Regions from separate parts of the Streptomyces sp. NPDC007157 genome, predicted to be linked through region 2. Evidence: riboswitches for the same ligand, from Rfam matches in the RefSeq annotation. Region 2 holds a riboswitch; each other region holds the start of a gene.

The links. A riboswitch is a leader RNA that binds a small molecule or an ion and turns the genes downstream of it on or off. The one in region 2 is predicted to bind cyclic di-AMP.
Positions count from the first base shown of each region.
Region 1: another riboswitch for cyclic di-AMP. It lies ahead of ABZ642_RS12330 (M23 family metallopeptidase); the one in region 2 lies ahead of ABZ642_RS26065 (M23 family metallopeptidase).
Region 3: another riboswitch for cyclic di-AMP. It lies ahead of ABZ642_RS07460 (NlpC/P60 family protein); the one in region 2 lies ahead of ABZ642_RS26065 (M23 family metallopeptidase).
Region 4: another riboswitch for cyclic di-AMP. It lies ahead of ABZ642_RS37445 (peptidoglycan DD-metalloendopeptidase family protein); the one in region 2 lies ahead of ABZ642_RS26065 (M23 family metallopeptidase).

Region 1 is NZ_JBEYFE010000005.1:461,725-469,161, reverse strand. It holds gene lhgO (L-2-hydroxyglutarate oxidase) at 1-896, shown strand, start outside; gene trmB (tRNA (guanosine(46)-N7)-methyltransferase TrmB) at 1,107-1,988, shown strand; gene ABZ642_RS12340 (PrsW family intramembrane metalloprotease) at 1,999-3,324, shown strand; gene ABZ642_RS12335 (aldo/keto reductase) at 3,462-4,433, opposite strand; gene ABZ642_RS12330 (M23 family metallopeptidase) at 4,589-5,626, opposite strand; cyclic di-AMP (ydaO/yuaA leader) riboswitch at 5,636-5,793, opposite strand; gene ABZ642_RS12325 (PP2C family protein-serine/threonine phosphatase) at 6,062-7,156, opposite strand; tRNA gene ABZ642_RS12320 (tRNA-Met) at 7,373-7,437, opposite strand, start outside.
Region 2 is NZ_JBEYFE010000015.1:47,643-55,079, forward strand. It holds gene ABZ642_RS26055 (pitrilysin family protein) at 1-108, shown strand, start outside; gene ABZ642_RS26060 (pitrilysin family protein) at 105-1,493, shown strand; cyclic di-AMP (ydaO/yuaA leader) riboswitch at 1,696-1,858, shown strand; gene ABZ642_RS26065 (M23 family metallopeptidase) at 1,871-2,626, shown strand; gene ABZ642_RS26070 (GntR family transcriptional regulator) at 2,838-3,533, shown strand; gene ABZ642_RS26075 (HPr family phosphocarrier protein) at 3,836-4,117, opposite strand; gene ABZ642_RS26080 (GNAT family N-acetyltransferase) at 4,294-7,308, shown strand; gene ABZ642_RS26085 (DUF5998 family protein) at 7,399-7,437, shown strand, end outside.
Region 3 is NZ_JBEYFE010000003.1:423,001-430,437, forward strand. It holds gene ABZ642_RS07450 (lipoprotein) at 1-148, shown strand, start outside; gene ABZ642_RS07455 (DUF1996 domain-containing protein) at 223-2,148, opposite strand; cyclic di-AMP (ydaO/yuaA leader) riboswitch at 2,546-2,720, shown strand; gene ABZ642_RS07460 (NlpC/P60 family protein) at 2,729-4,981, shown strand; gene ABZ642_RS07465 (NAD-dependent epimerase/dehydratase family protein) at 5,007-6,065, opposite strand; gene ABZ642_RS07470 (FAD-dependent oxidoreductase) at 6,313-7,437, shown strand, end outside.
Region 4 is NZ_JBEYFE010000028.1:105,007-112,443, reverse strand. It holds gene ABZ642_RS37470 (Glu/Leu/Phe/Val dehydrogenase dimerization domain-containing protein) at 1-321, shown strand, start outside; gene ABZ642_RS37465 (XRE family transcriptional regulator) at 570-1,172, opposite strand; gene ABZ642_RS37460 (N-acetyltransferase family protein) at 1,171-1,722, shown strand; gene ABZ642_RS37455 (TetR/AcrR family transcriptional regulator) at 1,732-2,334, shown strand; gene ABZ642_RS37450 (SGNH/GDSL hydrolase family protein) at 2,380-3,165, opposite strand; gene ABZ642_RS37445 (peptidoglycan DD-metalloendopeptidase family protein) at 3,405-4,367, opposite strand; cyclic di-AMP (ydaO/yuaA leader) riboswitch at 4,372-4,532, opposite strand; gene ABZ642_RS37440 (alpha-galactosidase) at 4,841-6,937, opposite strand; gene ABZ642_RS37435 (tyrosine-protein phosphatase) at 7,111-7,437, shown strand, end outside.

The DNA of each region.
Region 1 (7,437 bases), on a different contig from region 2:
TGCCCCGGCTGCACGCGCTCGTGCAGCGCGGCCGGGAGAACGGGATACCGGTGCGGGAGCTGGGGGCCGCCCAGATCGCGGAGTACGAACCCGAGGTGCGAGGCCTGGCCGCCATACACGTCGGGACGACCGGTGTCTGCGACTTCGTGGGGGTCGCCCGACAGCTCGGCGAGGCCTCGGGGGCGGAGATCAGGTACGGGGGCCGGGTGGAGCGGATCGACCGGCGGCCGGAGCGGGGCGTGGCCGTGCTCACCTCGCGCGGAGACGTCGTGCGCGGGCGTGTGCTGGTGAACTGCGCCGGGCTGTACTGCGACGAGATCGCCCGGCTGGCCGGTGACGAGCCGGGGATGCGGATCGTGCCGTTCCGCGGGGAGTACTACGAGCTGGCGCGGCGGGAGCTGGTGCGGGGGCTGGTGTACCCGGTGCCGGATCCGGCGTTCCCGTTCCTCGGGGTGCATCTGACCCGGGGCATCGACGGAGGCGTGCACATCGGGCCCAACGCGGTGCCGGCGCTGGCCCGGGAGGGGTATGGCTGGGGTGTCGTACGGCCCCGGGAGGCAGCGGGGACGCTGGCCTGGCCGGGGACGTGGGCGCTGGCCCGGCGGCACTGGCGGTACGGGGGCGGGGAGCTGCGGCGGTCGGTCTCGAAGCGGGCGTTCACGGCGGCCGTACGGCGGCTGCTGCCGGCCGTGACCGATGCGGACCTGGTGCCCGCGGCGGCCGGGGTGCGGGCGCAGGCCGTCCTGCGCGACGGCTCGCTGGTCGACGACTTCCTGATCAAGGAGGGCCCACGGACGGTGCACGTGCTGAACGCGCCCTCGCCCGCGGCGACGGCCTCGCTGCCGATCGGGCGGGAGGTGGCGCGCCGGGCACTGCAGATGCTGGACTCGCTGTGACCCAGGCGGGACCCAGCCATCCGTCTCGCACGCCGTGACCCTGGCGGGACCCGGCCATCCGTCTCGCACGCCGTGACCCAGGCGGCACCCGACCACCCCCGTCCCGCTCGCTGTCACCCGGGCCCGACCCGGCCACCCCGTCCCGCACGCCGTGACCCTGTCGGGACCCCGGCCGCCCCGTCTCGCGCGGGCCGTAAAATCGACTCCACTGTGTCTGACTCGCTCAATGCCCAAGAGACCCCCCGGCCCGCCGAGACCGTCCCCGGCGCCGGCTCCCCGCCCGCTCCCGGTGTGTCCGCCCGGCATACCCGGACCAAGGGGGAGCCGCGGTTCCCGGACGGGCCCAGTGCCGATCCGGCCGGGTCGCACTTCGAGCGGCGGATCCGCAGCTTCCAGCCACGGCGGAGCCGGGTGACCGCCGGGCAGGCGGACGCCCTGCAGCGGCTGTGGCCCAAGTGGGGCCTGGACATCGACGGGCAGCACGTCATCGATCTCGGCGCGCTGTTCGGCAACGCCGATCCCGTCGTCCTGGAGATCGGGTTCGGGATGGGTGAGGCGACCGCGCAGATGGCCGCCGGGGACCCGGGCACCAACATCCTCGCCGTCGACGTGCACACGCCGGGACAGGGGAACCTGCTCAACCTCGCCGACCAGAACGGGCTCTCCCACATCCGGGTCGGCAACGGGGACGCGATCATCCTGCTCCGGGAGATGCTCACGCCCGACTCGCTGGACGGGCTGCGGGTGTACTTCCCGGACCCCTGGCCCAAGAAGCGGCACCACAAGCGGCGGCTGATCCAGCCCGAGTTCCTCGACCTCGCCGCGACCCGGCTCAGGCCGGGGGCGATCGTGCACTGCGCGACGGACTGGGAGCCGTACGCCGAGCAGATGCTCGAAGTGCTCGACGCGCACCCGGCGTTCGAGAACACCCAGGCCGAGGGCGGTTTCGCGGCGCGTCCCCCGTACCGGCCGCTGACCCGTTTCGAGGGGCAGGGGCTGGACAAGGGACATGTGGTGAACGATCTGCTCTTCCGTCGCGTACAGCATCCGGTGCAGCAGGGCGATCAGCACCGACTGGAGTCACCTCGTTAGGGTCGATGCCGTGGCCACCTCCCCGCCGCCGTACCCGCCGTATCCGTCGTACCCTCCGGACCCCACCGGCGCCGGGCTGCGGCATCCTCGCTGGTGGCAGCGGCGCTGGGTGCGGTACGGGGCGCTGAGCACCCTGCTCGCCCTGTCCGGCCTGGTCATCCTCGCGCTGGTGCGGGAGCAGACGGGCACGGAGGGCTTCCTCGTCGGGCTCGGTCTCGCGGTGCTGCCCGTGCCGCTGCTGATAGCCGCGTTCCGCTGGCTGGACCGGGTCCAGCCCGGGCCCTGGCGGAACCTGCTGTTCGCGTTCGCCTGGGGGGCGTGTGCGGCCGCGCTGATAGCGATCGTCGCCAACAGTTTCGCGACCCGCTGGATAGCGACGGCGACCGCGGACCCGAGCAGCGCGGACACGCTCGGGGCGACCGTGATAGCGCCGATCGTCGAGGAGTCCGCCAAGGGCGCGGCCGTGCTCCTGGTCTTCCTGTTCCGCAGACGGGACTTCACCGGGATCGTCGACGGGGTGGTGATAGCCGGGGTCACCGCCACCGGCTTCGCGTTCACCGAGAACATCCTCTACCTCGGTACGGCCTTCGGGACCGACCGGCTGACCGGCGGCACCGGCATCGCCTCCGTCACGGCCGCGACGTTCTTCGTGCGTATCGTCATGTCCCCCTTCGCGCACCCCCTGTTCACCGTCCTCACCGGCATCGGGTTCGGCATCTCCGCGTTCTCCGGGGAAGGGCAGCGGGTGCGCCGCGTGCTCGTGCCGGTCGCCGGGCTGCTGCTCGCGATGAGCATGCACGCGTTCTGGAACGGCTCGTCGACGTTCGGGCGGTACGGGTTCTTCGCCGTGTACGGCATGTTCATGGTGCCGGCGTTCGGGCTGCTGACCTGGCTGGCGGTCTGGACCCGGCAGCGGGAGCTGCGGACCGTGCGGGAGGAGCTGCCGGCGTATGTGTACGCCGGGTGGCTGGGCGCGTCCGAGCCGTTCGTGCTCGGCTCGATGCGGGCGCGGCAGATGGCCCGGGAGTACGCCGCGTACCACTTCGGCAAGCCGGCGGGGCGCGCGGTCGCCGAGTACGAGGCGTACGCGACGACGCTCGCCCTGCTGCGCCGCCGGGGACGGCGGGGACGGGCCGGCGCCGACTTCGTGGTGCGGGAGCGGGAGCTGCTGACGGAACTGTGGAGCCGACGCGAGCTGGTCCGCCCCGCCCTGGGCTACGCGGCCCGCACGGCCGCACCGAAAAGCTGGCCGGTATCCCCGCCGCCGGCGTACGGGGCCCCGGGATGGCACGCGGCTGCGGTGCCGTATCCGTCCTACAACCCGTACCGGAGCTAGTGCAGGCCCCCGGTACCCCAGGGCCCCGGAGGGCTCGGCACCGCCGGAAGAGGCCGCGCGCGGTTGCCGCGGGAAGCCGCGGAAGCCGCGCGGGCCGAGCGCGGGCGCCGCGGGAAACCGCGGAAGGAAAGTGAGCGTCAGGCGGAAGCCGCCGTCAGCTGTGTCAGTTCCTGCTCCGTCAGCTCCAGGTCCGCCACCCCCAGCAGCGCCGGGAGCTGTGCCACCGCGCGGGCCGAGGCGATGGGGGCCGTGACGGTGGGCTGGGCCGCCAGCCAGGCCAGGGCGACCGTGGGGACCGGGGCGGAGTGGGCCTCGGCGATCTCGTCGAGGGCCGTCAGCACCTTCTGGCCCCGCTCGGTCTCCAGGTACTGGGCGGCGCGGCCCGCGCGGGGGCTGTCGACCGTCGTGCCGGGGCGGTACTTGCCGGTGAGGAAGCCGGCGGCCAGGGAGAAGTACGGGACCGCCGCGAGGCCGGTGCGGGAGGCCAGCTCTTGGAGGGGGCCCTCGTAGGTGTCGCGGGAGACCAGGTTGTAGTGGGGCTGGAGGGCGACGTACCGGGCGAGACCCTCGCGGTCGGAGAAGTCCAGGGACTCCTGGAGCCGCTCGGCGGTGATGTTGGACGCGGCGATGTGCCGGACCTTGCCCGCCCGCACCAGTTCGTCCAGCGCGCCGATGATCTCCTCGACCGGGATCTCGGGCTTGTCGAAGTGCGTGTAGTACAGGTCGATGTAGTCGGTGCCCAGGCGGCGCAGGGACGCGTCGGCGGCGGCCTTGATGTTGGCGCCCGACAGACCCGGGTAGTCGGGGTGCTGGCTGACCTTCGTCGCGATCACGACGTCCTCGCGGTTGCCGCGCGCCTCGACCCACTTGCCGATGACGGTCTCGGACTCGCCGCCCTTGTGGCCCTCGATCCAGGCCGAGTACGAGTCGGCCGTGTCCACGAAGTTGCCGCCCGCCGCCGTGTACGCGTCCAGGACGGCGAAGGAGGCGGCCTCGTCGGCGGTCCAGCCGAAGACGTTGCCGCCGAGGCAGAGCGGGAAGACCTCCAGGTCGGAGGCGCCGAGCTTGCGGAGAGAGCGGGAAGCGGGAGAAACGGAAGAAGGGGTCATGCCTCAGTTCAACATCGGCCGCCTGCGGACCGATGCCGCCGCAACGCGAAGTTCTCGTAAAAGCGGAAGGCCCTGGCCGGCCTCCGGGTACACCGAACCGGCAGCCCTGACGTCGGGGGGTTGTCGTCAGGGCCGCCGGGGATCAGTGGGGTCCGTCAGGGGTTGAGGCCCTTGCCGTGCAGCCAGGTCATCGGGTCGATGCCGGTGGCCTGGCCGTTCGGGTGGACCTCCAGGTGGAGGTGCGGGCCGGTGACGTTGCCGGTGGCGCCCACCCGGCCGATGACGTCACCGGTGGCGACCTTCTGGCCGACCTTGACGCCGATCGAGGACTGGTGGCAGAACCACAGCTCGGTGCCGTCGTCCAGGGTGATGATCGTGCGGTAGCCGTACGAGCCGGCCCAGCCGGCCTCCGTGACGGTGCCGCTGTGCACGGCCTTGATCAGCGTGCCGGTGGGCGCCGCGAAGTCGAGGCCGGTGTGGTAGCCGGAGGCCCACATGGAGCCGGCCTGCCCGAAGGTGCCGGTGATCGTGTAAGAGACGACCGGCAGCGTGTACTGCTTGGCCAGCGCGGCGAGCCGCTTCTGCTCGGCCCGCGCCTTCTCGGTGGCCTGCGCCTGCTCCTTGGCGTCGGCAGCCTTGGCGGCCGCCGCCTTCTCCGCCTTGGCCTCCGCGTCGGAGACCGCCTTGTCGGCGGCGGCCACGGCCTTGGCGGTGGCCTTGACGTCGAGCTGGGTCTGCTGCTGCTCGGCCTGGGCGATGATCCGGCTGCGCAGCGCCTCACCGGCGTCGGAGGAGGAGTCCGCGTCGGTGGCGGTGGTCGTCTTGGTGACGCTGCTGAGGGCGGTCTGGGTGGCGTGGTGGCCGCCACCCTCGCCGAGCAGGGAGTCGACGGAGGACGGCAGGTCGGGCAGCGAGATGGAGACCGGCGGCTTGCCGGTGTTGGCGCTGGCCATGCCGCCCGCGCCGACGGCGGCGATGACGCCGACGCCGAGGACCGTGGAGCTGCGGGCGAGCCCGCCGCCGCGCTGCTTGGCGACCCGGTGCCGGCCGCGTACCGGGGCGAGGGACTCCTCGGTGGGGTTCCACTCCTCCCAGGGGCCCTCGTCGGTGCGGTAGCCGCCGTAGCCGTAGGTCTCGGGTTGACGCTGGCTGGGCACGAACGGGGCTGTCGGGGCAGGCCGGTTGGACGCCACGCGGGCGCGCTCCTTTCCTTCCGCCGCCTACCGGGTTAGCTGACGGGTTCGGAGCGGGAAGGTCTCCTACGCGCGTATACCGGCCGATTTCTGCCGACGGCAGCCGTGCGATTCACCCCAAGGTGGTGGTTCCCCGGTTCCCTTGCGGGATTCGGCGCGTGCGCACGGAGCCGTCGCGGGTGACGGCTGGGACGACCGCGCTGCGTTATCGAACGTTAATAGACCCAGCTATCAGATTCCAAGCTGTTCGCCTTGATCATTATGCTTTCAAAGCGTGGACTTACCTGCCACGAACGACCAAAAACGGTCGAGTTGACCATGCGTTCTGTTCGGCTCAGGAGTCACACGCGTTTTGATGGTGACTCAGACGTTATGCGGAGGGCGGCCATCCGTGCACTGTGGGTGACAATCCCCAGTACGGCCCGGTGACCGCGCTCAGAGCCGCCGTACGGCGAGCAGCGCCATGTCGTCCGTCATGCCGCCGCCGGTGTGCCGGCGCACCTCGGCCGCGAGCCGGGCCAGCAGCGGGCCGGGGGCGGTGACGACCCGGCCGGTCAGCCGCCGCTCGAGGTCGTAGAACCGGCCGTGCGCGTCCCGCGCCTCGGAGAGCCCGTCGGTGTGCAGCAGCAGCGTGGCCCCACTCGGGAACGCGTGCTCGGCGGCCCGGTCCGGCCAGACCCCCAACTCGCCCAGCCCCAGCGGCAGCGCGGCCTCGGGCACTCCTACCGGGCTCACCCTGCCGTCGCCGTACAAGAGCAGGGGCGGCGGATGGCCGCGGTTGACGACCCGGACCGTGCCGTCGCCGTGCGGGAGTTCGGCGAGCACCGCGGTGGTGAATCCCTCGAACGCGTCGACGCCGCCGCGCCGGACACCCTCGCGGGCCAGCGCCCGCTCCAGCCGCCCCGCCACCGCCTCCAGCGTGGCCTCCTGCTCGGCGGCCTCCCGGAACGCGCCGATCACCACGGCTACGGCGGCGACCGCGCCCATGCCCTTGCCGCGGACGTCGCCGACGACCAGCCGCACGCCGTACGGGGTGTCCTGGACGGCGTACAGGTCGCCGCCGATGAAGGCGTCCTCCTGGGCCGCCTCGTAGCGGGCGGCGATCTCGAGGCCACCGATCCGCTCGGGGGGCTCGGGCAGCACCGCCCGCTGGGAGGCCTCCGCGATCTGGCGGGCGGAGGCGAGGCGCTGGTCACCGAGGCGGACGATCCGGTTGATGCCGGCGGCGAGGACGGCGACGGTGGCCACCGTCGCCATCTCGGTGACACCGTCCACGCCGGGCAGCAAGCCGAAGCGGGCGTGCACGGCGTAGGCGACGAGGAAGGACACGACGCCGGTCAGGACGGTGGTGCGGAGGGAGGAGAGGGGCGCGGCGATCAGCGGGGCGGCCGTGAAGAAGGGGATCGCGGTGAAGGCGGGCGGGGTGCGGACGTCATAGAAGACGCCGGCCGCGATCAGCAGGGCGGGCAGGAAGCGGGCCAGGGTGCGGACGGCTGCGGACACGTCCTCCTGCGCCTCTCCAGAACCCACGCTACGACTCCCCATATGTCTCATATGCCCAATATGCGCCCGTCCAGATTTGCGGCTGTGAGCGAGCAGGGGCGAGTGGTGTGGACCGGGCGGATGAGTACGGACGGGTGTGATGAGGGACACGTGGAGAACCACGTGCAGGAACACGTCCGACATACGTCCCGGTATACGACTCAGGGCCGGAATCCTTGTTCGGATTCCGGCCCTGGCCTTCAGTAGCGGGGACAGGATTTGAACCTGCGACCTCTGGGTTATGAGCCCAGCGAGCTACCGAGCTGCTC
Region 2 (7,437 bases):
CCCAAGTCCCCGGAGGCGGTCGCGGACGCCGACGTACCCGAGGACCCCGAGGCCGAGGCCACGGTCGAGGCCGCCACCGCCGAGCACGACGAGGAGACGGCCAAGTGACCGAGCTCGCCACCATGGACTTCCACCCGCAGCCCCAGCCGGGCGACGCCCGGCCCTGGGCCTTCCCGGCCCCCGAGCGCGGCACCCTGGACAACGGGCTCACCGTGCTGCGCTGCCACCGCCCCGGCCAGCAGGTGGTCGCCGTCGAGGTGCTCCTGGACGCGCCCCTGGACGCCGAGCCGGCCGGCCTGGACGGCGTCGCCACGATCATGGCGCGCGCCTTCTCCGAGGGCACCGACAAGCACTCCGCCGAGGAGTACGCCGCCGAGCTGGAGCGGGCCGGCGCCACCCTGGACGCCCACGCCGACCACCCCGGTGTCCGGCTCAGCCTGGAGGTCCCGGCCTCCCGCCTGGCCAAGGGACTCGGGCTGCTCTCCGACGCGCTCAGGGCACCCGCCTTCGCCGACAGCGAGGTCGAGCGGCTGGTCCGCAACCGCCTCGACGAGATCCCGCACGAGCTGGCCAACCCCAGCCGCCGGGCCGCCAAGCAGCTCTACAAGGAGCTCTTCCCGTCGACCGCGCGGATGTCCCGACCGCGCCAGGGCACCGAGGACACCGTCGAGAAGATCGACGCGGCCGCCGTACGCGCGTTCTACGACCGGCATGTCCGCCCTGCCACCGCCACCGCGGTCGTCGTCGGCGACCTGACCGGCATCGACCTGGACGAACTGCTCGGCGAGACCCTGGGCGCCTGGCGCGGCTCCACCGCCCAGCCCCGGCCGGTGCCCCCGGTCTCCGCCGACGACACCGGCCGTGTCGTCATCGTGGACCGCCCCGGAGCCGTCCAGACGCAGCTGCTCATCGGCCGCGTCGGCGCCGACCGGCACGACCGCGTCTGGCCCGCCCAGGTGCTCGGCACCTACTGCCTGGGCGGCACCCTCACCTCCCGTCTGGACCGCGTCCTGCGCGAGGAGAAGGGCTACACCTACGGCGTCCGCGCCTTCGGGCAGGTCCTGCGGTCCGCCCCCGACGGCAGCGGCGCCGCGATGCTCGCCATCAGCGGCTCCGTGGACACCCCGAACACCAGCCCGGCCCTCCAGGACCTGTGGACGGTGCTGCGCACCCTCGCCTCCGGGGGCCTCACGGACGCCGAGCGCGACGTCGCCGTGCAGAACCTGGTGGGCGTGGCGCCGCTCAAGTACGAGACGGCGGCGGCCGTCGCCGGCACCCTGGCCGACCAGGTCGAGCAGTATCTGCCCGACGACTTCCAGGCCACGCTCTACCGGCAACTGGCCGCCACCGGCACCGTGGAGGCCACCGCGGCCGTCGTGAACGCCTTCCCGGTCGACCACCTGGTGACCGTCCTCGTCGGCGACGCGGCGCAGATCAAGGAGCCGGTCGAGGCCCTCGGCATCGGCGAAGTGACGGTCGTCGCCGCGGAGTAACGCGACGAGCGGCACGCGCGCGTGAGGCGGCCCTGGTGACTGTCAGGTCACCAGGGCCGCCGAATGTCCGAATTGGGGCGGAGGTTGCCTGTCTGCCCTGTGGGATGCGCGACAAAAGCCGTGATCCGTTTGAGCATCGCGAGGACGTCCTCGTAGGTTCTTCCGGACTGTCCGTCAGGCAGTGCGCCGCGCCCGCGGCACCGGACAGTCATCGCCGAGTCCCCGTACGGCGCGAGCCAGGGGAGCCGGGGACCCATGCGTCCCTGGGGTGAATCGGGCGCCCGCGCGAGCCGCGAGGGGGCCCGTAGGAGACCTTCCTGCTCCGAACCCGTCAGCTAACCCGGTAGGCGAGAGGGAAGGAAAGGACCAGCCTCTACATGGCGTTCATGTGCGCCCCCGGGAAGCATCGTCGCCCCGGCCGGGTGAAGCGCACCACCGCGCAGGCCGCCGGCATCGCGGCCCTCACCACCACGGGTGTCATCGGCACCGTCTCGGCCGCCCCGGCGCTCGCCGCGGAGAACTCCGTCGAGCAGACCGGCCTCACCCCGGTGATCACGGTCAGCGACTCGGTCGCCGACCAGATCGACGCCCAGGCCGCCGCGCAGACGGCCGCCGCCGAGCGCAAGGCGGCCGAGGAGGCCGCGCGCAAGAAGGCCGCGGAGAAGGCCAAGAAGGAGCGCGAGGCCGCGGCGCGCGCCGCGCGGGCGGCCGAGCGCAAGCGCCTCAACGCCTTCGTCGCGCCCATCTCCGACTCGTACGTCTCCACCGGGTACAAGACCGGCGGCTCCCTGTGGTCCTCCGGCGCCCACACCGGCATCGACTTCCACGCCGCCACCGGCACGGTGGTGCACGCGGTCGGCACCGGCACGGTGGTCTCCACCGGCTGGGGCGGGTCCTACGGCAACCAGATCGTCATCAAGATGGCCGACGGCATGTACACCCAGTACGGTCACCTCTCGTCGATCGGCGTCTCGGTGGGCCAGAAGGTCACCCCGGGCCTGCAGATCGGCCTCTCCGGCGCGACCGGCAACGTGACCGGCCCCCACCTCCACTTCGAGGCCCGCACGACCCCGGAGTACGGCTCGGACGTCGACCCGGTCGCCTATCTCCGCAAGCACGGCGTGCACGTCTGACCCGAGCACGGGGACGAACATGTGACGTCGCATGGCGAGAGCCCAGAAGCCCCGGCCCCCGAGCCGGGGCTTTCGTCGTTTTCGTGACCCCGGTGTCCAAAAAATATGCATGGATTCAGGGCCGCCTTCGGAAATTCCCGCTCATTGCAATAGAGTCACGGAACGGACGCCACTCGGCGGCGTTTCACGGGGATTAAGGCGGAGGTCGGACATGCGTATTCCGGCGCACTCGGTATGCACAGCGATCCGGGACGACATCGTCGCGGGTGTCTACGAGCGCGGCAGCCGGCTCACCGAGGAACTCCTGGCCCGTCGCTACGGCGTCTCGCGCGTCCCCGTCCGCGAGGCCCTGCGCACCCTGGAGGCCGAGGGCTTCGTGGTGACGCGCCGGCACGCGGGCGCGTGCGTCGCGGAACCGACCGAGCAGGAGGCCGCCGACCTGCTGGAGATGCGCCTGCTCCTGGAGCCGCTCGGCGCCTCCCGGGCCGCCCAGCGCCGTACCGAGGCCCACCTCAAGGTGCTGCGCGGACTGGTCAGGCTGGGCCAGGAACGGGCCCGCCGGGGCGGCAGTGAGGACCTGCGCTCCCTGGGCGGCTGGTTCCACGAGACACTCGCCCAGGCCACCGGCAGCCACGCCCTGACCTCGACACTGACCCAGCTGCGGCACAAGATCGCCTGGATGTACGCCGTGGACGCGCCCGCCAACCCCGTGGAGTCCTGGGCCGAGCACGGCGCCATCGTGGACGCGGTGACGCGCGGCGACAGCGAGCGCGCGCGGGCGATCACCGCGCTGCACACCGAGCGATCCGCGGTCTCCCACCGGCTGCGCTTTTCCGGCGGCACGGACCGGGCCAACGGTGTGAGGACTTCGCAACATCCCGTAAACATGTCGGGCCTGCGGCATTAACACGGGCGCCGTATACAAAGAGGTGTTATTCGGTGGAGCAGTATTTCCGTTGCCCTCTGTCGGCCTCTACTGCCCTTATTTCGTGCGCGCCCGGAATTTCCGATGGCGCGCCTTCGGTGCGCCCGGTGCGGAATTAACTATGCCCGGTGCAAAGGCCCGCCCCCGATAAAAGGCGGCCGTGCATGAAGACCGGCTCCGGGTGGCGCCATGGCGGATCTCCGGATGACGTCACGGCGGGAACGGCGAGGCCGCGCCGCCCCCGGAGGGGTGGCGCGGCCTCGGTCGTGCGGGCGCTGTGGCGCTCAGACGGTCTCGGGGAGCTCCTCGAGACCCTCGGCGACCAGCTTGGCCAGGCGGTCGAGGGCGGCGTCCGCGCCCTCGGCGTCGGAGGCGAGGACGAGCTCCTCGCCGCCCTGGGCGCCCAGGCCCAGGACAGCCAGCATGGAGGCCGCGTTGACGGGGTCGCCCCCGGCCTTGGCGATCGTCACCGGGACGCCTGTGGCCGTGGCGGCTCGGACGAAGATGGAAGCGGGGCGGGCGTGGAGGCCCTCGGCCCAGCCGACGTTGACGCGGCGCTCAGCCATGTGATGCTGCCCTTCGGTGTTCAGGGTTGTCTAGACCAGTTTCCCATATCGTGAAGCATGCCCGGAGCGGACGTAAGTCCCTCCGGGTGTGTCGTCGGACCGCGGCCTCGGTCCGACTCCCGTCCTCCACAGACTGCCTCGCGCCACTGTCGGACGCGAGCCGTACTCTGGGGCCCATGCAGACCCCGGCGGACCGACAGGACGGGCACGCGTACCCCTCCCACTGGGAGGCGGACGTGGTGCTGCGCGACGGTGGTACCGCGCGCGTCCGGCCCATCACCGTTGATGACGCCGACCGCCTGGTCAGCTTCTACGAGCAGGTCTCGGACGAGTCGAAGTACTACCGCTTCTTCGCGCCCTACCCCAGGCTCTCCGCCAAGGACGTCCACCGCTTCACGCACCACGACTTTGTGGACAGGGTGGGACTCGCGGCCACCATCGGCGGCGAGTTCATCGCAACCGTACGCTATGACCGCATTGGCGCCGACGGTATGCCCGCCTCCGCGCCCGCCGACGAGGCCGAGGTCGCCTTCCTCGTCCAGGACGCCCACCAGGGCCGGGGCGTCGCCTCCGCCCTCCTGGAGCACATCGCGGCCGTCGCGCGGGAGCGCGGCATCCGCCGGTTCGCCGCCGAGGTGCTGCCCGCCAACAGCAAGATGATCAAGGTGTTCACGGACGCCGGCTACACCCAGCAGCGCAGCTTCGAGGACGGCGTGGTCCGTCTGGAGTTCGACCTGGAGCCCACCGACCGCTCGGTCGCCGTCCAGCGCGCACGGGAACAGCGGGCGGAGGCCCGTTCGGTACGACGGCTCCTGACCCCCGGTTCGGTGGCCGTGATCGGCGTCGGCCGGGTGCCCGGCGGTGTCGGCCGCGGCGTCCTCGGCAACCTCCGGGACGCCGGCTTCACCGGCCGTCTGCACGCGGTGAACCAGGCCTTCCCCGAGGACCTCAAGGAGGTCGACGGGGTGCCCGCGCACCGCTCTGTGCGCGACATCGACGGGCCGGTCGACCTCGCCGTGGTCGCCGTACCCGCCGAGCAGGTCCCGGACGCCGTCACCGACTGCGGCGAACACGGCGTCCAGGGGCTCGTCGTCCTGTCCGCCGGATACGCGGAGAGCGGCCCGGACGGCCGCGAACGCCAGCGCGAACTCGTCCGGCACGCGCGCACGTACGGCATGCGGATCATCGGGCCGAACGCCTTCGGGATCATCAACACCGCCGACGGCGTACGGCTGAACGCCTCCCTCGCGCCCGAGATGCCCCGCCCCGGCCGGATCGGCCTCTTCGCCCAGTCCGGTGCCATCGGGATCGCCCTGCTGTCCCGGCTGCACCGGCGCGGCGGCGGCGTCACCGGCACCACGGGTGTGTCGACCTTCGTGTCGTCCGGCAACCGCGCCGACGTCTCCGGCAACGACGTCCTCCAGTACTGGTACGACGACGCCGAGACCGATGTCGTCCTCATGTACCTGGAGTCCATCGGCAACCCGCGCAAGTTCACCCGGCTCTCGCGGCGTACGGCGGCGGCGAAGCCGCTGGTCGTGGTGCAGAGTGCCGGTTCGGCGCCGCAGGGGCACGCGGTACGGGCCACGCGGCTGCCGCACTCCACGGTGTCCGCGCTGCTCCGGCAGGCCGGGGTGATCCGCGTCGACACGATCACGGAGCTGGTCGACGCGGGGCTGCTGCTCGCCCGGCAGCCGCTGCCGGCCGGGCCCCGGGTGGCGATCCTCGGGAACTCCGAGTCGCTCGGACTGCTGACGTACGACCGCTGTCTGGCGGAGGGGCTGCGACCGGCGCCGCCGCTGGACCTGACGACCATGGCGACCCCCGCGGACTTCCACCGGGCGCTGTCCCGGGCGCTGGCGGACGAGTCGTGCGACGCGGTGGTCGTCACGGCCATTCCGACGATCGGGGAAGGGGCGGTCGGGGACGCGGAGCTGGCGGAGGCCCTGCGGTCGGCGGCCGAGGGGGCGCACGGGAAGCCGGTGCTGGTGGTGCACGTGGAGCTAGGGGGGCTGGCGGAGGCGCTCTCGGCCGCGGGCCGCACCGCACCGCAGACGCAGGTCATGGCCCCCGGCGCATCCGGCGGCGCCCACCGGTTCCGCCCCGCACCGGGGGAGGCGGGAGCCGAACCGCCGCCCACCGAGCCGCCGCCCGCCGCGGTCACGGCACGACCGGGCACGCCGCCCACCGAGGCAACGGCCCGACCGAGCACACCGCCCGCCGCGGTCACGGCACGACCGGGCACGCCGGCGTCCGCCGCGGGAGCCGTCCGGACACCCCCCGCCGCGGTCACCGAGGCTGTGCCGCCGCCCACCCCTCACCCCTGCTCCCGGCTGATCCCCGCGTACCCCGCCGCCGAGCGTGCCGTCCGGGCCCTCTCCGAAGCCGTGAAGTACGCGCAGTGGCGGCGGGAGGCCGCCGATCCCGGGAAGGTGCCCGAGTACGACGACATCGACGAGAAGGGGGCCGCCGAGCTGATCGGCGCGCTGCTGGAGCGCGGGGAGGGGCTCAACCTCGGGACCGAGGAGACCTGTGCGCTCCTCGGCCGGTACGGCGTCGCCGTGCACCGCGCGCTGCCCGCCCCCACCCCTGAGGCCGCCGCCGTGGCCGCCCGCGACCTCGGCTACCCGGTCGCCCTCAAGGCCACCGCCCCGCACCTGCGCCACCGCGCCGACCTGGGCGGGGTACGGCTCGACCTGGCGGACGAGGAGCAACTGCGCCGGGCGTACGCCGAGTTGACCGAGCTGTTCGGGCCGCCGCAGGAGCTGCGCCCGGTGGTGCAGCGGATGGCACCCCGGGGTGTCGACACCGTCGTGCGGGCGGTGATCGACCCGGCGGCCGGGGCCGTGCTGTCCTTCGGACTGGCCGGGGCCGCCTCGCAGCTGCTCGGGGACACGGCCCACCGGCTGGTCCCGGTGACGGACCGGGACGCGACCTCGCTGGTGCGGTCGATCAGGACCGCCCCCCTGCTGTTCGGCTGGCGCGGCTCGGCCCCCGTCGACACGCCCGCCCTGGAGGAACTGCTGCTGCGCGTCTCCAGACTGGTCGACGACCATCCCGAGGTGGTCGCGGTCACCCTGGAACCGGTCGTGGTCGCCCGGCACGGCGTCAGCGTCCTCGGCGCCACCGTCCGCCTCGCGCCGCCGCCCGCCCGCGACGACCTGGGCCCGCGGACCCTGCCCGCCTACTGACCGCCGCGAACACCCGCCCCCGTGGTGGCTTTCCACCGGGGTGCGTCGACTGGCCCGGACCCCCCTTGCCCACGGATTAGGATGGACGCCATGGCCAAGACCAGTACGACGACCCAGGGGCTGCGCGTC
Region 3 (7,437 bases), on a different contig from region 2:
GCTGGACGAGACCAAGAGGGAGTCCGCGCTGGCCGTGGTCACGCCCCGCGGACCCGTCGTCCTGCACCTGGGCGGGCTCGACAGCGCGGAGCACGACGAGATGCTCCCCGCGTTCGAACTCGCCCTGCGGACGCTGCGCTCCGCCTGACCCCGGGCACAGGGGTCAGGCGGAGCCGCGTCGACTCCGTCAGGCCGAGGCCGGACGGAGTCGCGTCGCACGCGTCAGGACGACCGCCACCGGGTGCGCCACAGCAGCACGAACCCGGCGGCCAGCAGCACTCCGCCGAAGAGGGCCGGCCACAGGTGGGCGCCGGTCTCGGCGAGATCGCCCTGGACGGCCTGCGGCTCGGTCTGGGGTGCGGTGGACGGCGCCTCCTGGCCCGCCGGGGCGGCGCCGGCCGTGGTCGCCGTGCCGGTCGGGGTCTCGGTCGCGGGCCGCTCGGTCGGCCGGCTGATGACACCGCCCCCCGTGCCCGACGACTTCTTGGGCGAAGCGCTCGTGTAGACCTGCGGCAGACCGGTGTCGCCGGCGGCGGTCTTCGTGGCGGACGGCTCGGCCGGGGGCTCGGAGGGCTGGGCACTCTCGGTCTCGGCCGGCGGGTCTGCCGGGGTCGCCGTGTCGCTCGGCTCGGTGACCGGGCTCGCCGACTCGGACGGCGGGTTCTCCGGGCTCGCCGACTCCGACGGGTCGGGGTCGGCGCTCTGCGACGGCGGCTGCTCGTCGGCCCCGGCCCCGCAGGTGCGGCCGGAGTTGATGCAGCCGACCATCTTCCGCATCAGGCTCTCGTCGAAGACGTTGATGAAGTCACCGTGGTCGGTCACCGGCTTGTGCAGCTGCTCGGGGAACGAGTCCACCGCGAACAGTGGAACCGTACGGCCGCCGTCCTGGAGGCTCGGTGCGTCGACGTCGTAGACGATGCGCTGCACCAGCTGCGGAATCGCCTGGAACCCGGCCGGGCAACTGCCGTCGGCCGCGGCGAACGCCACATGGGTGCGGTGGTTGGCGCTGTCGATGTTCCGGCCGTCCCAGCAGCTCTGGAACCTGAAGGTGCGCACGACGTCACTGCCCGAGGGGCAGAGCGGGTACTTGTCCTTGAGCTGCCGGTCCTCGAAACCGGTGCAGCTCCAGGAGGCGTTGGCGTTGGCCGGGCCGTTGACGAAGGCCTTGGCGTCGCCGGTGATGATGCGCAGCAGCCGGGGCATCTCGGTGACCTTGGAGGTCGGGTTGCCCTCGAAGGTGAGCGTGACCTTCTTCGCCGTCACGATCTGTCCGGCGTTGCCCTCGGTACCGCCGCCCGGCTTGTCGGCGTCCCGCTCCTGCTTGCCGTTCTGCAGCCGCAGCACGGGCCAGTAGTACGTGGACTTGTCGCCCTGGTCGGCACAGCTCGTGTCGGCGTTCGCGAGGTCGTCGTCGCTGGCGAAGGCGTTGTTGGACTGGTTGCCGATGTAGTCGTGGAAGTGGTGGGCGCCGTTGGAGACTCCGGGCGCCACGATCACGTTGTCCGAGTTGAACAGGCCGTTCGCGTTGACGCCGCAGCTGGAGGCGAAGGTGCCGGTGGAGCCGTCGGGCCGCTCGGCCGGGGTCGTGACATTGGGCTGGACGGTGGTGATGTCGGCGTAGTCGGCGGCGACGGGGCCGTTGCCGCCCTGGCCGCCGATGCCCGCGCCGGCACTTGCACTGGCACTGGCACTGGCGCTCTGGCTCGGTGTGGCGCCGTCCTGCGGCGACGCCGACTGCCCGGCGCCCTGGTCCGAGGAGCGCAGGGTGCAGGCGGCGAGATCGTCGAGGCCCTGCGGGCGGTCGCCCTCGCGGCCGATGGCGTCGGCGATGCGCTGAAGGGACTCCGACCGCTTCTCCTTCAGCGGATCGAGGATCGTCTGGTCGGCGAGGCCGGGGTTCTGCTGGATCGCCGCGGCCGACTCCTTGAGCTGCTGGTAGGCGGCCACGATCTGCTGGTCCAGCTGGGCGAGTTCACCGTCGACGTCCTCCCGGGCCGCGTCGGGCACGTCCGTCAGCCGGCTGCCGACGTCGGGGCAGTAGACGGTGGGCGCGGACAACACCTGAGCGGTGGCGGTCTGCCCGGACTGGTCCGATTCGGTGGCCGAGGCGTAGACGTTCACCGCGACCAGTGTTCCGCCGCCGAGCATCAGGGCGACCGCTGCGAAGGTCGCGCGTTGTGCGCCGGTCGGGCGTCTGCGCCTGTTGGGTCTCAAGGTCGTTCCCCTGCATGTCGTGGTCGGCCGGGCATGGAAATCCCCCGCCCTATACGCGGCGCGGCGCCACCGTGTTCAACGACCCCACGAATTCACGGTGACCTCACAGGAAGCAGCCCCTCGGGCCGCCGCCGGTCCAGCTCCGACGGGCGTACGACGGCGATCGCCACGCCGGCGAAATACCGTCCCGCGACGGCCGGTTGTCGAACGCTACGACGAACATCACAATTACGTATCGGACATTACGCACTTCAACCTTCACACGAGTGACACAAGTTGGCTAAGTTGACGGGCAAGCCGTTCGGCTCCCCCCGGCGAATCCCGTCGGGCCGCGCGGCCTCCGCCTAATCCGGTGCCCAACGGGGCGATCCGGAGCCGGGGACCCAACCGAACCACTGGGGTGAATCGGCCGACTGCCCTGAGGGGCAAGGGCCGTAGGGCATGCCTTCCGGATCGACCCGCCCGAACCCGACAGCTAACTCGGTAGGCGGAGCACGGAAGGAGCACGACCCCCATGGCGTCCGAGAGCCGTGACGAGGTTCGACAGCGGATCGACAGCCTCTACGACCAGGCAGAGAACGCCACCGGGAACTACAACGCCACACGTGCGATGAACGGGGGCTCGCGGTCCCGCGGTGTCCCGCTGTTCAAGCGGCCCCGGCGCGACGACCCGGGCCTCGACAACATCGCCAAGGAGTGGTTCGACAGCGCACGCTCGCGGCTGGGACCGAGTGTCCCGGCGGCCCTGCCCGCCGACCGGCTGCCCGCCCGCCCCGGCCCGCGACGGCCCGTCAGCGCGATGGCGGCCGACCTGCTCGGCCAGTTGGAGGGCTCCGACCCGTCCCGGCCGGAACTGACCGCGGGGCCGTCCGCGAACAGCGACATCGAGGTCGTCCGCGAACTGACGGAGCGCCCGAAGCTGGAACTGACGGCCGGGTCCCCCGCGGCACTGCCCCCGGGACCGTCGAGCGCGGCCAAGGCGCTGCCCGCGGCCGCGCCGCGGCGGGCCACACCGGGCACGTCCAAGACCAAGAGCCAGCTGAAGATCGCCAAGGCGCGCGAGGTGCTGTCGCAGCGCACCGGACAGCGTGCGATCGCGGCGCTCGAACCGGCCGCGCCCGCCCCGGCTCCGCAGGCGGCCCCGGCCGCCCAGACCTCCTGGCCCACGCCCGAGGCCCAGGTCCCGGCGCAGCAGTGGCCGGCTCCCGCCGGTATGCCCGGCCAGTACGGCGACACCGGCTCCTTCCGGACCGACGCCCTGACCGGTACCGGCGCCTTCCCGGCGGTGACCGTGACGGAGACGGGCGCCATCCCGGTGGTGCCCGCGACGGACACCGGCGCCTTCCGGGTCATGTCCCCGGGCGCCGCCCAGCCCATGTCCCCGGCGGACACGGGCGGCTTCCGCATCATGACTCCGGGCGCCGCCCAGCCCATGTCCCCGGCGGACACGGGCGGCTTCCCGGCCGTGCCCCCCATGGACGCGGGTGCGATGCCCGCCGCGAGCCCGGGCGACACCGGTTCCTTCCGGGTCATGACCCCGGGCGCCACGGGCACGTTCCCGATGCCGGCCGACACGGGTGCGTTCCCGACCGCGACGCCCACGAACACGGGGGCGTTCCCGACCGCCGCCCCCACGAACGCGGGCGCCTTCCCCACCGCCGCGCCCACGAACATGGGCGCCTTCCCGACCTCCGCCCCCACCGACACGGGGGCCTTCGCCACCGGCGCGCCCGCCATGCCGGCCGCGGCGGTCCCGGGCACGATGGGCACCGGTTCCTTCCCGGGCATGGCGCCGGACGCGACCGCCGCCTACCTCGGCGCACCCCCGGCCGCCGCGGAGACCGCTTATCCCACCGCCGCGTACGCCATGCCGACCGCCGCGATGCCGACCGCCGCGTACGCCATGCCGACCGCCGCCACACCGTCGGCCGCCGCGTACGCCATGCCGACCGCCGCCACACCGTCGGCCGCCCTGCCGTGGGCCGACTACGGCACCGGCGCCTTCCCCGCGGCGCCCGCCGCCGACCTGGGCGCCTACGCCGCCGGAATGCAGCCCGCTGCCGCCGCCTACGCCACCGCACCGGCCACGACCGCGCTCGATGGACCGATGCCCACGGCGGTGATACCCACCGCGGTGACGGACCCGCCGTGGGCGATGATGGCCTCCCCCGCCGTGCTGACCTCGCCTCCCATGGCGACGGCCACCGCCGCCCCGGCCCCGCTCCCCACCGCGCCTGTCCCCACCACCCCCGTCCCGACGGCGCCCCCGGTGGTCACCACCCCCGTCCCGACGGCGCCCCCGGCCGCCTACCCGACCGCACCCGTCCCCACCGCACCCCCGGTCGCCTACCCCGCGGCGGCCGTCACCGACACCGGCTCCTTCCTCGTGCCCGGTGCCGCGGCCGAGCCCGGCAAGGCCATGAAGGCGCTGGCGTTCGCCCGGGCACAGATCGGGCGGCCCTGTGTCTGGGGCGCGACCGGGCCGGAGTCGTACGACTGCTCCAGCCTCACCCAGGCCGCCTGGCGCGCCGCCGGCGTGTCGCTGCCGCGCAGCGCGCCGGACCAGACGTTCGCCGGCACCCCGCTGACGCTGGCCGCCATCGAGCCCGGTGACCTGGTCTTCTTCTTCGACAACGACAGCCACGTCGGGGTCTACGCGGGCAACGGCATGATGGTCCACGCGCCGAGCCCGGGGGCGTCCATCCGCGAGGAGTCGATCTACACCGCCGGGGAGTCGGCGATCCACCGGGTGGTTCGCCCGGCCTGAACCCCGGCCGTCGGGTTCGTCGGGGTCAGACCCTCCGTCGCCGCGTGCGCCAGCTCTCGTGGTGGTCCAGGAGGGTCTCCTCGACGGGCCGGTAGGTGAGGCCCAGGTCCTGGACGCCCCGGCTGTTGTCGACGCGGAAGCGGATGCCGAGGTGCTTGCGTATGTAGTCCTGGGTGAGGCCGAAGGAGGGGCCGAGGATCCGTACCGGCCAGTGCGGGAGCGCGGTGCGCGGCAGACGCGGATCCCGGGGACGGCGGGTGCGGATGATCCGGGACATCTCGTGGAAGGACGTCATCGTCTCGTTGGCCACGATGTAACGGCCGCTCGCCGCCGGGTTCTCCGCCGCCGCGATGTGCGCGTCGGCCACGTCGCGGACGTCCGCGGTGGTGAAGCTGAAGTCCGGGGCGCCGTAGCAGAAGTAGCCCTTGAACAGCTCGTCCAGCAGGAACAGGCTGCCGGACTCGGAGGCGGGCGTGAGCGAGGGGCCCAGTATCAGGCCGGGGTTGACGGAGACCATGCGCCAGCGGTCCTGGGCGGCCTCGGCGTCCCAGGCGGCGCGCTCGGCGACCGTCTTGGCGTAGTGGTAGGGGTTGCCGGCCACCGTGCTGGTGGTGTTGAAGTACTTCTCCGTCAGGATCCCGCCGGCCATCTCACGGACGTCGGAGTAGTCGCCGAAGATCGCACCGACGGTGGAGGTGAAGACCAGGGTCGCCACGTCCGGGGCGCGGTCCACGCTCGCGAGCACGTTGCGGGTGCCCAGCAACGCCGGGTCCACCACGTCCCGGCGGCCGTCCCTGATCCGCTCCGGCATCAGGAACGGCGAGGCCACGTGGAAGACGGTCGCACAGCCGCGGAACGCCTCGTCGAAGGAACCGTCCTTGAGCAGGTCCGCCTCGAACAGGGCGAGCCGGCCGGGGAAGGCCTCCTGGAGCTCCCACAGGGGCCGGACCTTGGCCGCGTCACAGGCGCTGCGGACGGTCGCGTGCACCCGGTAGCCCCGCTGCAGCAGCCTGCGCACCAGATGGCTGCCGACGAATCCGCTGCCGCCGGTGACCGCGACGGTCGTCTCCCCGCGTGCGTCCACGCTCTCACCCCTCGCCCTCCGGTCACCGTGCCTCGGTGCGCCGCAGAGGACAGGTTGGTGCATGCCCGGGGCGGCCGCCAAGCACCGGGACGGGAGCTGTATCGTCTCCTGGCCATAAGCGGGACCCGACAGAAGTCATAAGTTCGTCTTATGAGGTCATAGACCGGACCCGCGTACTAACTTAGGACTGCCTTAGTTTAGGCTTCCCGTTCGAGATCGAATGTCCTCACTCGAAGGGAACCTGATCATGCCGCGCCCCCTGCGGGTAGCCATCGTCGGAGCCGGCCCCGCCGGGATCTACGCCGCCGACGCCCTGCTCAAGTCCGAGGTGGCCGCCGAGCCCGGCGTGTCCATCGACCTCTTCGAGCGGATGCCCGCCCCGTTCGGCCTGATCCGTTACGGCGTCGCCCCCGACCACCCCCGCATCAAGGGCATCATCACGGCCCTGCACCAGGTGCTCGACAAGCCGCAGATCAGGCTCTTCGGCAATGTGGACTACCCGACCGACATCAGCCTCGACGACCTGCGCTCCTTCTACGACGCGGTGATCTTCTCGACCGGCGCGACGGCCGACCGCGAGCTGCGCATACCCGGCATCGAGCTGGACGGCTCCTACGGCGCGGCCGACTTCGTCTCCTGGTACGACGGCCACCCGGACGTGCCGCGCACCTGGCCGCTGGAGGCCGAGAAGGTCGCCGTCCTCGGCGTCGGCAACGTGGCCCTGGACGTGGCCCGCATCCTCGCCAAGACCGCCGACGAGCTGCTGCCGACCGAGATCCCGCCGAACGTCCACGACGGTCTGAAGGCCAACAAGGCCCTCGAGGTGCACGTCTTCGGCCGCCGTGGCCCGGCGCAGGCGAAGTTCTCCCCGATGGAGCTGCGCGAGCTGGACCACTCCCCCAACATCGAGGTCATCGTCGACCCCGAGGACATCGACTACGACGCGGGCTCGATCGAGACCCGGCGCGGCAACAAGCAGGCCGACATGGTCGCCAAGACCCTGGAGAACTGGGCGATCCGCGATGTCGGCGACCGCCCGCACAAGCTCTTCCTGCACTTCTTCGAGTCGCCGACCGAGATCCTCGGCGAGAACGGCAAGGTCACCGGCCTGCGCACCGAGCGCACCGCCCTGGACGGCACCGGCAACGTCAAGGGCACCGGGGAGTTCAAGGACTGGGAGCTCGGCACGGTCTACCGCGCGGTCGGCTACCTCTCCGACAAGCTGCCCAAGCTGCCCTGGGACATCGACTCGGGCACGGTCCCGGACCAGGGCGGCCGCGTCATCGAGGAGAGCGGCAACCACCTCCGGTCGACGTACGTCACCGGCTGGATCCGCCGCGGCCCGGTCGGTCTGATCGGTCACACCAAGGGC
Region 4 (7,437 bases), on a different contig from region 2:
ACCGCCCGCTGGATCGTGGAGGCGGCCAATATGCCCGTGCTGCCCGAGGCGGAGGAGCGGCTCGCGGCGCGCGGGGTGACCGTGCTGCCGGACGTGGTGGTCAACTCGGGTACCAACGCCTGGTGGTGGTGGACCCTGTTCGGCGACATCGGCCCGGACACGGACGAGGCGTTCGCGCACACCCGCCGCTCGATGCGGGCCCTGGTGGAGCTGATGCTGGATCGCGCGGAGTCCGACGGCACGACCCCGCGCGCCGCGGCCCACGCCCTGGTGAGCGACCGGCTGCCGGTGATCGCGGAACGGTTCGGCTGGTACCGGTGAGGGGACGGATGCGCAGCGGCGCCCGAGCAGCGGAGCGAGGACCAGCGCGAAGAGCGCGGTGAGGGTGGTGGCGGCCTGGGCGGCGAAGCAGCCGGCGTCCGAAGAGGGCGAGTCCGAGTGCGGTGACGAACGGGCTGTTCAGGCCGGTGGCCGGCACGGGGGTTCCGGCCGTGGCGGCCGGCAGGGCAGTGGTGATCATGGCGGGTGGGCCGTATCGGTCGGTGCGGCGGCCGGTGAGCGCGGCGGGCTCACGGCTGGGTGTCGCGGGTGAGGACGACGGCGTAGCGGCACTCGGCGTCGCCGGCATTGGCGAAGACGCGCTCGGCCGGCGGGCCGAGTTCGACGGTGTCGCCGGCGTCGAGTTCATGGACGGTGTCGCCGTCGTGGAAGGTCAGGCGGCCGTCGAGGACCCAGACGAGCTGCCGTACGAAGGCGAAGGCGGCCGCCGGATAGGGCACCCGGGCCCCGGCGGGCAGGCGGATCTCGGCGATCTCCGCCGGGAACCGCGGTCCGGTGATCTGGCGGCGCCGGTAGCCGGTGCCGGGGTCGCGCCACTCGGCCGCGTCGGCGCCGCGCCGCACTCCCGCGGTGTCGGCCGTGGTGTCCTGCGCGCCTTCGGCGAGGGCCAGCAGGGAGGCGACGCTCAGCTGGAACGCGGCGGACAGCTTGCCGAGGACGACGGCGGTGGGGCTGCTCTCGCCGCGTTCGATCCGGCTGATCATCGCGGGGGAGACACCGGAGGCGTCCGCGAGCTGCGCCAGGGTCCAGCGGCGGCGCTCCCGCTCGGTGCGGACACGGGCCGCGATCCCCGCCGCCAGGGAGTCCGTCGACGGATCTACTATGTTGGACATGAATCCAATATACGAGAGAGACGGGACGGTGCGGATCCGCCCGGCCCGCTCCGCCGACGCGGAGGCCGTACGCGCGATCCGCGACCACGCGGTCGAGCATTCGACGGCCCTGTGGACCGAGACCACGCAGACTCCCGCCGAGGGTGCGGCGTGGCTCGCCGTCCATCTGGCGCGCGGCTCGGCGTTCGTGGCCGAAGTGGCGGGCGAGGTGGCCGGATTCGCGGTGTACGGCCCGTGGCGCGAGCTGGACGGCTACCGGCACACCGTGGAGGACTCCGTCTACGTGCGGGAGGACCGGCACGGGCTCGGCATCGGCTCGGCGCTGCTGGGCGCTCTCATCGCCGCGGCGCGGGAGGCCGGCCACCACGTCATGATCGCCGGCATCGAGGCGGAGAACGCCGCGTCGGTCCGGCTGCACCAGCGGTTCGGCTTCGAGCACGCCGGCACGGTCCGGGAGGTGGGCGTCAAGTTCGGCCGCCGGCTGGACCTCACGCTCATGCGGCTGCCGCTGGACCGGGACGGCAACACGCGCGGGGGTGCGACCGATTAGGGTGACCGCGTGGCGAGAGTGCGGTTGAGCGTGGCCGAGCGGCGGGAGGAACTGCTGCGGGCCGCCATCGAGCAGATCGAGGCGCGGGGCGTGGCGGCGGTACGGATCGCCGATGTCGCCTCGGCGCTCGGCGTGAGCAACGCGCTGGTGCTGTACCACTTCTCGACGAAGGAGAAGCTGGTCGCCGCCGCCTTCGCCTACGCCGCCGAGGACGACCTGGCGCATCTGCGCAAGCTGCTGGGCCGCCGCACGTCGGCGTCGCGCCGGCTGCGGACGGCGGTGCGCTGGTACGCCCCGACCGGGCAGGCCAAGGGCTGGCGGCTGTGGATCGAGGGCTGGGCGGTGGCGCTGCGCGAACCCGCCCTGCGGGGGGTCACCCAGGAGCTGGACCAGCAGTGGAAGGCGGCGATCGCCGAGGTCATCGCCGAAGGGGTGGCCGCCGGTGAGTTCCGGTGCCCCGACCCCACGGCCACGGCACTGCGGCTGACCGCCCTGCTCGACGGGCTCGCCGTCCAGCTCACCTCCTACCCGGGCGCCCTGTCGCGTGTCCGGGCGCAGGAGTGGGTCGACGAGGCGCTGGCGCGCGAACTGGGGCTGCCCGAGGAGCAGTGAGGGGCGGCCCCGTCAGGATGCCGCCCCTCACCCGCTCCCACGGCCTCAAGCCACGGAAGCGATCCGCATCTTGATGTCGTCCGGGGAGAGCGTCCCCTTGGCCGTCACATGGTCGCCCGACGACTCGCCGCGCAGCCGCCGTCCGATCCACGGCACCAGGTACTCACGGGCCCAGTGCACGTCGTCGCGGCGGACCTCCAGGGTGCCGCGGGGCGGCAGCGGCGGCCACGGCTGGTCCGGGTCGGCCGGCACCTCGACGCCGAGCGCCTGACCGGCCCGCAGCGCCACCCGCGTGTGCCCCTCGGGAGACAGGTGCAGCCGGTCGCCGTCCCAGGCCCGCCGGTCCTGCACGGTCTTCAGGGACCACAGGTCGAGAACCGGGCAGCCGTACCGGTCGGCGATGGCCCGGACATGCCCGTTGTAGGTGGCGATCTTGCCGCGCAGATGCTTGAGGACGGGCACGCCCCGGGTGTCGAACCCGGTGGTCACCAGAACCGTGCCGACGGCCTCGGTCAGTTGGGCCACGGCCCGCTCGAACCGCTCGGCCACCTCGTCGGGGTCGGTGCCGGGGCGGATGATGTCGTTGCCGCCCGCGGCGAAGGAGACCAGGTCCGGGGCGAGTTCCAGGGCCTGCGGCACCTGGTCCGCCACGATCTGGTCGAGCAGCTTCCCGCGCACCGCGAGGTTGGTGTACTCGAAGTCGCCCTCGGGCTGCCGGTCCGACAGCAGAACCGCGAACCGGTCCGCCCAGCCGACGAAGGCCCCGTCGGGGCCGGGGTCGCCCACGCCCTCGGTGAAGCTGTCCCCCACCGCCACGTACGACCCGATCACTGATGCCTTGTCACTCTTCGAATCGTCTGCCACATCGGACCATGATTCACCTTCGACTGTGACCTACGCGACCGTAATAAGGGGTTGACGAACGGTGAGATAAGACACGCCTAAATACTCGACCAAGCCAGGAATAACCCTCTGGACAGGGGCGTTGAAGGGTCGATCCCCCGAAGGCCGGACCCGGGGATCGGGGGTCCGGCCTACGGAGTGCGTGTCAGATCAGTGGGGGTTCCGGATCAGCCGACGGTGACGCCCTTGGAGCGGAGGTAGCCGACCGGGTCGATGTCGGAGCCGTAGTCGGGGCTGGTCCGGATCTCGAAGTGGAGGTGCGGGCCGGTCACGTTGCCGGTGGCGCCGGAGAGACCGACCTGCTGGCCCGCGGTCACGGTCTGGCCGACCGAGACGGAGAGCGCGGAGAGGTGGCCGTACTGCGCGTAGTAGCCGTCGGCGAGCCTGATGACGACCTGGTTGCCGTAGGCGCCGCCCCAGCCGGCCGTGACGACCGTGCCCGTGCCGACGGCCTTGACCGGGGTGCCGGTCGGGACGACGAAGTCGACGCCGGTGTGGTAGCCGCTGGACCACATGCTGCCGGCCACGTGGTAGCCGGTGCCGATGGCTCCACCGGTGACAGGAAGGTTGAAACCGGAGGCGGTCGTCGTCGACGTGTCCGAGGAGGAGGCCGCGTTCGAGGACGACGACGAGGAGGGGGCGGAGGACCGCGAGTCGGGCCGCGCGTGGGACCGCGTCCCGGACCGGGAGTCCGAGCTCGGGGTGTCCGTCGTCGCGGCGTGGCGGCCGCCGAGCGTGAGCTTGAGACCGGGGTGGATCAGCGAGGGGTTGTCGCCGACCGCCTGCCGGTTGTCGGCGTAGAGCCGGGGCCAGCCGCCGTCGACGTGGTGGTCGCGGGCGATCTTCGAGAGATAGTCGCCGGGCACCACCGTGTAGACGCGGTGCGTGGAATTCCCGGTGCCGGAATCCTGGACGGCGGTCTTCTGAGCGGCGGCCTTTCGCACGGCGGTCTTCTCGACGGCCGGAAGCGACTGCGTGGTCTTTTCGGAGACGGACTGCGAGGTGGCCGCGTGGGCGCCGGTGGCCCCCATGAGCGGCAGAGCCAGCGCGGCGCCACCGGTTCCGGCGACGGCCATCGAGCGGGTGAAACGCTGGGACTTGGGGCGGCGGTGCTTACCCTTCGCGGGCATGACGCATTCCTCTCCGGCGCCTACGAGGTGAGCTGTCGGGTTCGGGCTGGAGCTGCCCGGCCACGCGGGAAGACGTGGCTACACCCCTAGCCGCCCCGGGAACCGGAACAGGCGGTCATACCTGGTGGGTCCCCCGCTCCTGCCGAGCACGGGTGAGTGTGTGTGGGGACTCCGGGCGGCGGCAGGATTCGGCGTTCCGTCCGGATGCGTGGCGAACGTAAGCGAGTAGGACGCACGTAAACAAGGGGTAGGTTCCGTCTGTCCGAGTTTCGCTTGATCCGTTACGGGAATAACCGGTCACCCTCCGTGAATTCCAGCCTTACGTGCTTTTCTAATCACCTTGAAAAGCACGGGAATTACGTGAACATGACGCGCGACGGACGGTCACGAATATGACGCTCCTCACGCACGTCACACCACGTCCCCTTATTCCAGACCGAGTTGCAATGAAGACACCAATTCGGACAGAAGGCTCAGATGCGACGTAGCCGGAGAACCGTCGCATCCAGGTCGCCGCACAGCTCCGTACGCAGCCCGTGGTGCAGCAGAACGGCACCTCGATGCACTTCGCCCGTTTCGCGGCATTCGTACGATGCGGTCGGGTCGAGTCCGCGCAGCCGCAGGGCCGGCATCGGCTCGCCGTAGCTCTGCGCCTGGAGCCAGGCGAGGACCACGGTCTCGTCGCCGAGCGTGTACTGGACCGCGCTGAGCCCGCCGGTCGGCGGCCGCAGCCGGAACTGGTCGCCGCGCTGCACCAGGGGCCGGATGTCCTTGTAGAGCTCCACCCAGCGGCCGGCCTCGGCCAGCTCCTCCTCGGTCCACTGCGAGAGGTCGCCGCCGACGCCGAGCGCCCCGGCCATGGAGCTGACGAAGCGGAAACGCAAACTGCTGACCCGGCCGTTGAGCTGGTGGTTCGGGCTGTCGGTGACCCAGGCGGACATCACCCGGGCCGGGTGGATCTGGCTGAAGCCGTGCTGGATGGCGAGCCGGTCCAGCGGGTCGGTGTTGTCGGAGGTCCACACCTCGTCGGTACGGCTCATGATGCCGAGGTCGATCCGGCCGCCACCGCCGGAGCAGGACTCGATGGCGACGTTCGGGTGGGCCGCCCGGATCCGGTCGAGCAGGGCGTACAGCCCGCGGACATGGTCGACCCACAGGCGCTGCGGGTAGGGCTCACCGGGCCAGCCCGCGTCGGTGAAGCAGCGGTTGAAGTCCCACTTGACGTAGTCGATCGGGGCGCTGGACAGCAGGGTGTCGAGCTGCTCCCAGAGGTACTCCTGGACGTCCTCGCGGGCGAGGTTGAGGACGAGCTGATTTCGGAGTTCCGTCCGCTTTCGCCCCTTCTGGTACTGCACCCAGTCGGGGTGCGCGCGGTACAGGTCGCTGTCCGCGTTGACCATCTCGGGCTCGACCCAGATGCCGAACTGCATGCCGAGAGCGTGCACGTATTCAGCGAGGGGCTTGAGGCCCTTGGGGAAGCGGTCCGGGTTGGGCGTCCAGTCGCCGAGGCCCGCGCGGTCGCTGGTGCGGGCACCGAACCAGCCGTCGTCGACCACGAACAGCTCGACGCCGATCGCGGCGGCCCGGCGGGCGAGGGTGGCCTGCTGCTCCTCGGAGATGTCGAAGGTGGTGGCCTCCCAGGAGTTGAACAGCACCGGCCGGTCCCGGTCGGCGTCGGGGATGACGTACGCCCGCTGGTAGGCGTGCCAGGCCCGGCTGGCCCCGCCGAAGCCGCCGTCGGTCCACAGGCCCGCGAAGACCGGGCTGGTGTACGACTCGCCCGCGGCCAGCATCAGCAGGCCCGAGTCGTCGTAGCCGGCCCCACCGGTGATCTGCACGCGCGCGTCGGGGAGTTGGGCGACGGCGATCCGCCAGGAGCCGGACCAGCCGAGGGCGCAGCCCCAGACCTCGCCGCGCTCCTCGGTGGCGTCGGTGTCGAGGGCGACCCAGGGCAGGTGCTGGTGGCTGGTGTGGCCGCGGCGGCTGCCGATGACCTTCTCGCCGTAGGTGAGCGGCGCGCTGGTGAGGCGGGACTCGGCGGCCCAGCGGCCGTGCAGCTGGGAGAGCCGCCAGCCCTCGCGGTCCGGGAGCGTCCAGGCGGCGGGGTCGGCACGCAGCAGCTCCAGGCGCGCGTCTCCCTGGTTGTCGACGGTCACCCAGCGCTCGACGACGTCGCCGCGCATCCGGTAGTGCAGGGTGATGAGGATCCCGTCGTCCCGGAAACGCAGGCGGAGCCCCGCACCGTCCGCGGTCTCCCCGGCGCCGCCGTCCGTCTCGTACGACTCGAAGGTCCACTCGGTGCCGCGGCGCTCCTCGGTGCGCACGGACAGCGCGGGGCGGACGAAACGGGGACCGCCCTCGACTGGGTACTCCTCACGGCCGTCCAGCGGGGACTCGAACGCCCAGTAGCCGGGCAGCGCCCGGGTGCTGAGCTCCTCGGCGTCGGCGAGCCCGATCTTCGGGCCCCAGTGGAGGTGGAGCAGTTCGTCGTCCTCCGTGAGGTGCAGCGCGTAGCTGCTGCCCGGGCCCGACAGGAGCCAGGTACGACCGTTTTCGGCGATGTCCACCACGAGAAACCTCACACAGGTGCCAACAGATCCGCTCAAGCACCAACATCATCAAGGGCGCAGGGCCCGGTGGCAACGCCTGTGGACAACTCATTGCCCGTGGAAACCGATGTCGTATGGTCGATCCAGTGCCCGTCGACGAGCAGCGCCGACGGGGCCGACCGGGAGGAGCCCCCGTGACGCAGCAGGTCCCGTCGACCGAGCCCGAGCTGGCCGGTGTGCGCAACTTCCGCGACGTGGGCGGCCTGCCGACCGCGGACGGGCGCCGGGTCCGGCACGGTGTGCTGTTCCGCAGCGGGCATCTGGCGCACGCGACGGAGCAGGACGCGGAGTTCCTCGCCTCCCTCGGCCTGCACACGATCTTCGACTTCCGCAACGCGGCCGACCAGAAGCTGGAGGGCCCGGACGTCGAGCTGCCCGGCGTGCGGAACGTGAACCTGCCGCTGACCGACCCGGCACACGGCGCCGAGTTCTGGACGATGGTCCGCGAGGGCGACATCGAG